Regions from separate parts of the Sphingobium sp. LMA1-1-1.1 genome, predicted to be linked through region 1. Evidence: predicted binding sites of a transcription regulator. Region 1 holds the regulator's gene; the other holds the start of a gene.

Region 1 (5,038 bases):
GCCGGCGCTGCCCGCCCTGGTACGCATCAATCTTGACGAGTCCTCGACGCCGGCTGGACTGGGTGAGGGGGCCGTCGTGGCCGTCCGTACCAGGCTGATGCCGCCAGCGCCGCCCAGCTTGCCGGGTGGCTATGATTTTGCGCGCCGGGCCTATTTCGATGGTATCGGCGCAACGGGCCGTGCGCTGCCGCCCATCACGATCCTGCGGCCCGCCACCACAGGTCCGCGCCTGAGAACGCGTTTGTTCGAGCACATTCTGACGCGCGTTCCCGGCCAGGGGGCCGGCATTGCCGCTGCCCTGGCCACGGGTGATCAGGGCGCGATCATGCAAGCCGATGCGGAGGCGATGCGGCGGAGCGGCCTTGCGCATCTCCTGTCGATCAGCGGCCTGCATGTGACGGCACTGATCGGTGTGGTGATCTTTTTGCTGATGCGGCTGATGGCGCTCAGCCGCCGGGCAGCGCTCGATTGGCCGCTGATGCTCCTTGCGGCGGGCGGTGGGGCTTTGGCCGGCCTCGGCTATACGATCCTGACCGGCGCCGAAGTGCCGACCGTGCGGTCCTGCATCGCTGCCCTGCTGGTGCTCGGAGGACTGGCGATGGGGCGGGATGCGATCACCCTCCGCCTGGTCGCGGCCGGGGCGCTGGTCGTGCTCGCCATATGGCCCGAAGCATTGATGGGACCGAGTTTCCAGATGAGCTTCGCCGCCGTGGTCGCTCTGGTTTCACTGGGCGAGCATCCCGCTTTCCGACGCTTTGCAGCCGGGCGCGACGAGGCGGCATGGCGCCGGCTGGGGCGCAGTCTTGCGGGCATGTTGCTTACGGGTCTGGTGGTCGAACTGGTGCTCGCGCCGATCGCTCTGTTCCATTTCCACAAGGCGGGCATGATGGGATCGGTCGCCAATCTGGTCGCGATACCTCTTACCACTCTGGTCGTCATGCCGCTGGAAGCGCTGGCCTTGCTGTTCGATCTGGGCGGGTGGGGCGCGCCCTTCTGGTGGCTTGCTGCGCGGGCGTTGGATCTGCTGCTGCTGGTGGCCCATGGCGTAGCATCCAGCCCTTGGGCAGTGATGTTGACGCCCGCCCAATCCGGCGCTGTTTTCGGCCTCGTGATGCTCGGCATGCTGTGGTGCCTCCTATGGCGGAGTCACTGGCGCTGGGCTGGCCTGATGCCCGTTGCCGCAGGCGTAACCATGATCCTCGCGACCCCGATGCCTGGCATATTGATCAGCAGCGATGGCCGCCACGTCGCGGTTCGCACCGCAAGTGGCATGGCGATACTGCGGGCACGGGCCGGAAGTTACACACGCGACATGCTGGCGGAAAGCGCTGGTTACGGTGGCGCGTTGGAAGCACTGCCGACGTTGCCCCAGGCACATTGTTCGCTTGATCTCTGCGCCGTCCGCCTGGTGGGCGGGGGACGTAAGTGGAACCTTTTGCTCACTCGGAGCAATGTAAATATCGACCATGCGATATTGGCGCGGGATTGCGCCAATGCCGATATCGTCGTCAGCGACCGTAGACTGCCAGGTGCCTGCCGTCCTCGCTGGCTGAAGGTGGATAGGCGATTCCTCGCTCAGACCGGGGGGCTGGCCATCGATCTGGACCATGGTACCGTGCGCAGCGCGAAAATGCGGAACGACGGGCATCCGTGGATTGCGCGACCTTCCGTTTGGCCGCGCCGATCCGGAGGCGGTCAGTTATAGCGTCGCAGCAGCCCGGCCAACTTGCCCTGAATGCGAACCTGACGCGGGTCGTAGATCTGCGGTTCATAGGCACTATTGGCAGGATCGAGTCTGACTTTGGGCCCCTCTCGCCGGAAATATTTGAGCGTCGCTTCATTTTCATCGATCAGAGCGACGACAATCTGCCCCTCCCGCGCGACTTCGGTACGCTGGATAAGCGCGAAATCGCCGTCGAGTATGCCTGCCTCGACCATGGAGTCCCCTGCGACTTCCAGCGCATAATGATCCCCGGTCCCAAGCAGCGCCGCGGGTACGGAGAGCATATTCTGTCCCTCCAATGCCTCTATCGGAACACCGGCCGCGATGCGGCCATGCAGGGGAATCTCCAATATGTCATTGGCGACGATCGGTGGTTTGCTCAAGGCAGGAGCAGTTGTCACCGGCGCCTTGGCAGGCACGACCAGCCTGGGCGCGCGATGCATGGCATCGGGCAGCTTGAGCACTTCAAGAGCGCGGGCACGATTGGGCAGGCGGCGGATGAAGCCGCGCTCCTCCAGCGCATTGATCAGGCGATGGATGCCGGATTTCGACCGCAGGTCCAGCGCTTCCTTCATCTCCTCGAAAGAAGGAGATACGCCTCCCTCTTCCAGCCGGATCTGAATGAAGCTCAGCAATTCCTGTTGCTTGGGTGTCAACATTTCGCCTGCCCTTCTTTGGAACGGATAGGGAACGCATAGGAAACGGAACGGGGCAAGTCAAGCGCCTAACGGTTCGCCGCGTTTAAGGGAACGTGCCGGCCGCCGGGCCGTTTTCAAGCCTGCCTTCGCCGAAGAAGGTGAATAGGAGAGTAAGATGGCCAACCAGAACAACCAGGGCGGCGATCAACGTCGCGATCAGCAGGGCGGCGACCGTGCCAATCAGGGTGGACGCCAGCAACAGCAGGAAGACCGGCAGGGCCAAATGGGTGATGAGCGCCGTCAGGACAAGTCGCCCGGCAAGCAGCAGCGCTGAACATTCATCAGCTTCGCACTGGAAGGGGTCGCATGGCGACCCCTTTCCTTATGCAAGGCCCTTATATTAGGGGAAGCACCGTGACGGGATCGCCTGCCGCCACCGGAGCGGAGCCTCCGGGACGCAGGATGAGGCAGTCCGCCATGGCCAGGGCGGCGGTGGCGGCGCTGTCCTGCGACGTCACCGAAACGATGCCGGCTTCGGTGCGGAAGGCGCGAAGATAGTCGTCCCGTTCCCCCGTGGCGGGTAGCGATGCTGCCAATGTCGCGACCGCGGTGCGCGGCAGGGGCGATGCCGCGCCCATCATGTGGCGGACCAGCGGCAGCAGGAACAGCGTCGCGGTTACGAAGGCTGATACCGGATTGCCCGGCAGGCCCAGGAAAATGGCGGAATCCAATGTCCCTGCCATCAGCGGCTTGCCCGGCCGCATGCGAATTTTCCAGAAATCGAGCGAGCCGCCAGCCTGGGCGAAGGCTGGACGGACCACATCATGGTCGCCGACCGACGCGCCGCCGGTCGAAACGATGATGTCGGCATCGGCGGCACGGGCAAAGGCCTGGGCCATGCCGGGCAGATCATCTCGCACGATCCCCAGGTCGATGATGTCGCAGGGGAGGCTCGCAAGCAGGGCTGCCAGCATAGGTGCGTTAGATGACGGAAGCTGGCCTGGCTGCGTCGACGCGCCGGGCGGCACCAGTTCATTGCCGGTGGAGATCAACGCGACCCGCGCCCGGCGGGAAACGGGCAGTGCGCCATGCCCCGCCACTACGGCAAGCGCGATCTGCGCGGGGCCAAGCGCGCTGCCGGCCGTCAGCAGGAGATCGTCCTTGCGGAAATCGGAACCGGCCGAGCGGACATGGCGGCCCGCCGCCAGAGCCTCTTCGAGCCCGCGCAGCTCATTTCCTTCGCGGGCAGCATTTTCCTGGATCAATATCGCGTCTGCGCCCGGCGGCAAGGGCGCTCCGGTGAAGATGCGGCAAGCCTGGCCGGGTTCGAGCGGTGCAGGCAGCGTCCCACCCGCCGCGCTTTCGCCAACCACCTGCCATGGCCCCGGCGATTCGGCGGCGCGAACGGCATAGCCGTCCATCGCAGAAAGGTCGGCCCAGGGCTGCTCGCGCAGTGCTGCGACATCTTCCGTCAGCCAGCGCCCGGCGCAGGCGGCTACAGGCGCGTGATCCGTCGGCAGCGGCCTTGCCAGCGCCATCAGGCGGTTCTGCGCCTCCGCAACGGGAAGCAGGCTCATACCGCGCCATCTTCCCTGGCTGTCCAGTCGCCGGACTTGCCGCCGCTCTTGGCCAGCAGCCGCACGTTGCTGATGATCATGCCCTTGTCCAGCGCCTTCGCCATGTCATAGACCGTCAGCAACGCGACCGAGGCGGCGGTCAGCGCCTCCATTTCCACGCCGGTCTGTCCGGCCGTCTTCGCAGTCGCCGTCACGGACACGCCGGTGCCGTCCAGGTCGAGGTCGACGCTGACGGAACTGAGCGCAATGGGGTGGCAGAGCGGGATCAGGTCGGAGGTCCGCTTGGCCGCCATGATACCGGCGACGCGGGCGACGGCCAGCACATCGCCCTTCTTCACCAACCCTTGCGCGATGGCCGCCGCCGCTTCGGCACTCATGCTGATGCGGCCGCTCGCGACGGCCTTGCGCGCGGTTGTGGCCTTGGCGGAAACATCGACCATATGGGCCGATCCCTCCTCGTCCAGATGGGTGAGCTTGCTCATTGGCCGGTCAGCAGTTTGCGTGTGGCCGTTTCGACGTCCGCCTGTCTCATCAATGTTTCCCCCACCAGGAAGCAGCGGACGCCATGATCCGCCATGGCGATCAGGTCGTCATGGCTGCCTATGCCACTTTCCGCGACGAAGGTGCAGCCTTCCGGAGCATGGCCGACCAATTCATATGTCCGGGCGAAATCGACCGTGAAGTCTCTAAGGTCACGATTGTTGACGCCAATCAGGCGTGAGCGGAGTTTCATCGCCCGCTCCAGTTCCTGCGCGTCATGCACTTCGACCAGCGCGTCCATGCCCAGGCCGAGCGCGGCGTCCTCTATCTCCGCCATCTGATTGTCATCGAGCGCCGCGACGATGATCAGGATCGCGTCCGCCCCCAATGCGCGGCTTTCCAGCACCTGCCAGGGATCGATCATGAAATCCTTGCGCAGCACAGGCAGGGCGCAGGCGGCGCGGGCCGCGACCAGATAGTCGTCATGCCCCTGGAAAAAGGGCGCGTCGGTCAGCACTGACAGACAGGCTGCGCCGCCAGCCGCATAGGCGCGGGCATGGGCGGGGGGATCGAAGTCCGGGCGGATCAGGCCCTTGGACGGGCTGGCCTTCTTGACCTCG
Region 2 (5,038 bases), on a different contig from region 1:
CCAGCCGGGATGCTCTGCCTCGGCGCCGTAAAGTCCATGACGAAAAATCCAGTAACGCCGTCCACGCGCATCCTCGACCCGGTAATAATCGCGGGTCAGCCCCACGCTTTCGCCTCCCAGCGCGCCATCGCTGGCGGTCCACCACTGGGGCGCGATGCGTTCGGGGCCTTCATAGCGCGTCACTTCATGCAATACCTTGCGCCACCGGAAACGATGGGGCGGGCCGTCGGGCACCTCTGCCACCACATCGATCGGCTGGGGCGGATCGAATAGATGGAGCGGGCGCATGGGCGGCTCCTCCTGCGCGCCTTGCGGCCAGTTCATGGGCGCCCGGCTTTCCACTGCGGGCAGTGCAAGCTGGGCCTGTTCGGGGATATGGCTGTCCCTCGGATGAAGCCGCTGGATGCGCGCCCGGCCCGCCCTGATCGACAGCCGGTCGACCAGGGCGGAGACGCTTTCCTCGCGACGTGCTTCTCCACCCTCCAGCGCCAGTTGCGTCGGCGCCATCGGTTCTGTCTGCGGCACCGTGAGGCGCAACATGTCGAAACCGAAACCGGGATCGAGCGGATCGGACAGCGCATCGATCCGTTCCTGCACCAATCGCATGATCGCAGGCGCATCGCGCACCGGCAGGCCCGTTTCCACCCGCAATGGAAAGGCAAGGCCATCGCTGCGAAAGAACAGCGCCTCGAAGCGCCGCCCCCCCTGGCCGCGTTCGCTAAGGCGATCCCCCGCCTCGGCCGCCATCTCCTCCAGCGTCCTGAGGGCAAAGGCGGTGCTGCCCATGGGTTCGGCAAAACGCCGCTCGATCCGGATCGCCGGGCGCAACTGCCGGGGCGCGAGCGGCCGCCGGCCAAGGCCGAGCAGGTTATTCAGCGCATCCACAGCCTCCTCGCCGAAGCGCGACGCCAGCACCGCCGCCGGTCGCGCTGCCAGATCGCCCACGGTACGAAGCCCCGCGCGACGCAGCGCCACCGCGCTTCCCTCCTCCAGCCGCAATGCCTCCACCGGCAGGCGTCGCAGCGCCGCATCCTCATCCGCCGTCGCCCCGACCGGAAAACGGCACAGGGCGTGCGCACCCTCCGCCGTTCCGGCAAGGGCATGACGCACCCGCATGCCATGGCGCTCCAGCCGTTTTGTCGCTTCGCGCGCCAACATCTCCTCACCGCCCCAGAGATGCGCACAGCCGGTAATGTCGAGCATCAGGCCGAAGGGCGAATCCAGCGCCGCCACCGGCGTATAGCGGGCGCAACCGTCGCACAGCCGCTCCAGCCAATCCTGATCGCCATGGGGATCGGCATCGAACACGCGCAGATCGGGCTCGCGCGCACGCGCATCGGCCAGCGTCATGCCGGGCGTCAGGCCCAGTGCCAGGGCATCCGCGTCGAGCGTCGCGAGCCGCATCGCGCCGCGCACCTGCTCAACGACGACGCCCGGCCCTTCGCCCTGCGCCGTCCAGAGATCAGGCCGCGCGATCCGCAGCCGGTCGATCGGCAGGAACGGGAACCACAGCGCCAGATAGCGGCGCCTGCCGATCTCGTCCTGCGCCGTCCTTTCCGCCTGCATCCTGCCCGCTGCCATTCCGTTCCCAGGCATCCTGTTCCCAAGCGCCCTTTCCAAGGTCATGGCGTTCATCGCGCCCACCTCCACTCTGTTCAAACATGCCCAGGCCATTGTTCCAGACCAGCCGCCAGCCAAGCCCATCCCGCCCCGCCCGCCGCCGCATCAGATACAGGTCGAAGGCGCTTCTTCCCGGCCCGCCTCCCGGCAAGGTCGGTGAGGGCGCCGCCGCCACGCGCCAGCGCGTGTCCGCTGCGCTGGGCACTGGGTCGCCGCCCACGCGCAGCATGAAGGCCGTGACGCCGGATGCCTCCGCCGCCAGCGCCAGCCGTCGGCTGGCCGTCAGGTCGAGCAAAGGCGCCGGACCGCGCAATTCCACCACCAGCGATCCCAAGGCGGGGCAACGCAGCGCATCGACCGCCGCCCGCAACAGCATGGCATCATCGGCCATCATGCCGATCAGCAGCCGCGACGGATCAATGCCCAATGCCGCCAATCCGGGGCCATAGAGCATCCCTCCGGATCGACCGGCCGCCGCCGTGCGCAGCCAGAGCAAAGGCGCTTCTCCTGCCGCCAACCTCGCGAGGATGGAGGCCAGGCCTGCCGCCGCCGCCATTTCCTCCGTCGCGGCGAAGAATTCATGCACCCGGCCCCGCGCCAAACCTCCATCCAGCGCCTGGTCGAGCGGGGCATATCCGGTTTCCACGCGCGCATGCGGCTGCGCGGCTGGAACGCTCTCCAGCGATGCGATATGCCGCCTGAGGGCAGCAAGGGTCTTCACCGACTCAGCCATATAATGTTCCCTATTTGTTCTTTTCGTCCCGATGACGCGTCCTGTCAATCGGGCGCGCAAGGGACGAGCCGGAAAGATGCGGGCGACGGACGATGCAGCCGCGCGGCGCTTATGGGAATGTGCCCACCCTATGCCATGAGGCCAGGCTCCGGCAGGTCATGCCTTGGCCGAAAGAGCGCTCAGTTCCTCCAGGTCCAGGTCGCGCTCCAGTTCCTGAAGCGTCTTTTCGTCAATCTCTCCGGTCCGGTGGAGGCGCAGCAATTCCGCCCGACCCGCGGCGATCGCCTTCAGCACCAGATCGAAATGAGCGTGGAGCGTCTCCGAAAACTGTTCCTCTTGCCCGGCATAGTCGGCCGACAATTCGGCATGGCGCCGATACCGTTCGAGCAGCCTTGGATGAAGCAGCGTGCCCTCCGCATCATAGGCGTGCCGCTCCACGACGCCGACCTGCGCCTGTGCTATGGCGGCTTCGGCCTCGCTCATCGTCATGCGCGGGCGGTCGCTTTCCGGTTCCTCCAGCTTCACCAGCCGGATCACGGCGCCCAGCGTCGTTCCCTGCAGCAGCACGGTGCCGATGATGACAGCGAAAGACGCCGTCAGGATGAAGTCGCGGCCGGGGAAGTCCGCCGGGACGCTGAGCGCCACGGCCAGCGTCACCACCCCGCGCATCCCCGCCCAGCTCAATATGGTGGCCGCCCGGAACCCCATAGGGCGATAACCGCACAGGCCGGTCGCCCTCAGCCCGGCGATCACCGCGTCCGATCCGAAAACCCAGAGGAAACGGGCGACGGTCAGCGCCGCCAGGATCGCCAGGACAGGCAATGCCATCTCGTCCAGCACCACCCCGAAACCGCCCACGCGTTCGATCACGTCGCGCAGCGACGATCCGATGAGGAGGAACACAAAGGCCTCCATCAGGAAGATCATCACCGCCCAGAAGGCCGTGCCGTTCATCCTGACCATGGCAGGGAAGACGACATGCTGGTACCAGCCGCAGATAAGGCCGGTGGTGACCGTCGCGATCACGCCCGAGACATGGATGGATTCCGCCAGCAGATAGGATGCCCATGGCGCCAGCAGCGAGGAAGCGATCATCAGATATTTGTCGTCCAGCCGCTTGACCGCCAGCACCCAGAGCGCACCGACGGCGATGCCGATCAGCGCGCCGCCCGCGGCCAGGATGACGAAGCTCTGCAAGGCGTCGACCATGCTGAAGGCGCCAGTGGCTACCGCAGCTATAGCGAAGCGGAAGAGCACCAGCCCCGTGGCGTCGTTGAACAGGCTTTCCCCTTCCAGCAGGATGGAGAGGCGGCGGGGCAGATGGACACGCTGCAACACGGCGCGGGCGGACACGGCGTCAGGCGGCGAGACAATGGCGCCCAGGGCCGCGCAGGCTGCCCAGGGCAGGCCCGGCACCAGCCAGTGCGCAACCACGGCCACGACGACCGTGGTGAAGACCACCGCCCCCAGGGCAAGCGCCATTATGCCGAACATATGCCGCCGAAGGTGCCGCAGCGCGATGAACCAGGCGCCATCCATCAACAGCGGCGGCAGGAAGATCACGAGCACCAGTTGCGGGTCGAGCGAGATCACCGGCAAGCCCGGCAAAAAGGCGAACAGCGCGCCCCCGGCCAGCAGCGCGACGGCCGGCGGCAGGCCCAGCCTGTTGGCCGCATAATGCAGGACGATGATCGCCAGCAGCATCACGATCACCAGTTCGAACATCTCCATCGGGTGCATATCTCCCTCTTCCAAGCGGGCTGGATAGCCGCTGGCGGACCCCGGACCAAGCGGGCGGCGATCAAGACCCCTATGAAAAGCGCCACAGTCCATCCAGAAAGGCAATATATGCAATCAATGCGTGGAGTGGTCCTGCCCCATGACGGAGAAAAAACTGCCCTGGTGGCGCGGCGCCGCCATTTACCAGATCTATCCCCGCAGCTTCGCCGATTCCAATGGTGACGGCATAGGCGACCTTCCGGGCATCACCGCGCATCTGCCCTATGTCGCATCGCTTGGGGTGGATGCCATCTGGCTTTCTCCCTTCTTCAAGAGCCCCATGCGCGATTTCGGCTATGACGTGTCGGACTATTGCGATGTCGACCCGATCTTCGGCACGCTTGCGGATTTCGACGCCCTGGTGGCACGGGCGCATGAACTGGGCCTGCGCATCATCGTCGATCAGGTCTGGGCGCATACGTCCGATGAGCACCCCTGGTTCGTCGAAAGCCGCTCAAGCCGCGACAATGCCAGGGCGGACTGGTATGTCTGGGCCGATCCAAAGCCGGATGGAACGCCGCCCAACAACTGGCAGTCGGTTTTCGGAGGCCCGGCCTGGACCTGGGATGCGCGGCGCGGCCAATATTATATGCACCAGTTCCTGACGCAGCAGCCGCAACTGCACCTGCATCATCCTCAGGTGCAGGAAAGCGTGTTCGACATCATCCGCTTCTGGCTGGACCGGGGCGTCGACGGTTTTCGTATCGACGCGATCAACCATTCGATGCACGACCCGGGACTGCGCGACAACCCGCCCGCCCCCGAAGACGGCAAGGTCCGCACGCGCCCCTTTGATTTCCAGATCAAGAAATACAGCCAGAGCCATCCCGACATTCCGCTGTTTCTGGAAAAGGTCCGGAAAGTCTTCGACGAATATGAAGACCGCTTTACCGTGGCCGAAGTCGG

What was found. The regulator LexA, encoded in region 1, represses DNA repair genes until DNA is damaged. The targets are predictions, from matches to a motif close to GTTCCNCNCTTGTTCT.
Region 2: MRBLMA1_RS00375 (ImuA family protein) is a predicted target of LexA. The motif match lies at 2,359-2,374, and genes of this name have one in related genera.

Annotation. Positions count from the first base shown of each region.
Region 1 covers NZ_JBEGHS010000023.1:13,439-18,476, reverse strand. Annotated here, with positions in the region: gene MRBLMA1_RS11630 (ComEC/Rec2 family competence protein) at 1-1,705, shown strand, start outside; gene lexA (transcriptional repressor LexA) at 1,696-2,382, opposite strand; gene MRBLMA1_RS11620 (hypothetical protein) at 2,537-2,695, shown strand; gene glp (gephyrin-like molybdotransferase Glp) at 2,757-3,938, opposite strand; gene moaC (cyclic pyranopterin monophosphate synthase MoaC) at 3,935-4,420, opposite strand; gene trpC (indole-3-glycerol phosphate synthase TrpC) at 4,417-5,038, opposite strand, start outside.
Region 2 covers NZ_JBEGHS010000001.1:62,071-67,108, reverse strand. Annotated here, with positions in the region: gene MRBLMA1_RS00380 (Y-family DNA polymerase) at 1-1,566, opposite strand, end outside; gene MRBLMA1_RS00375 (ImuA family protein) at 1,463-2,353, opposite strand; gene MRBLMA1_RS00370 (Na+/H+ antiporter) at 2,510-4,093, opposite strand; gene MRBLMA1_RS00365 (alpha-amylase family glycosyl hydrolase) at 4,233-5,038, shown strand, end outside.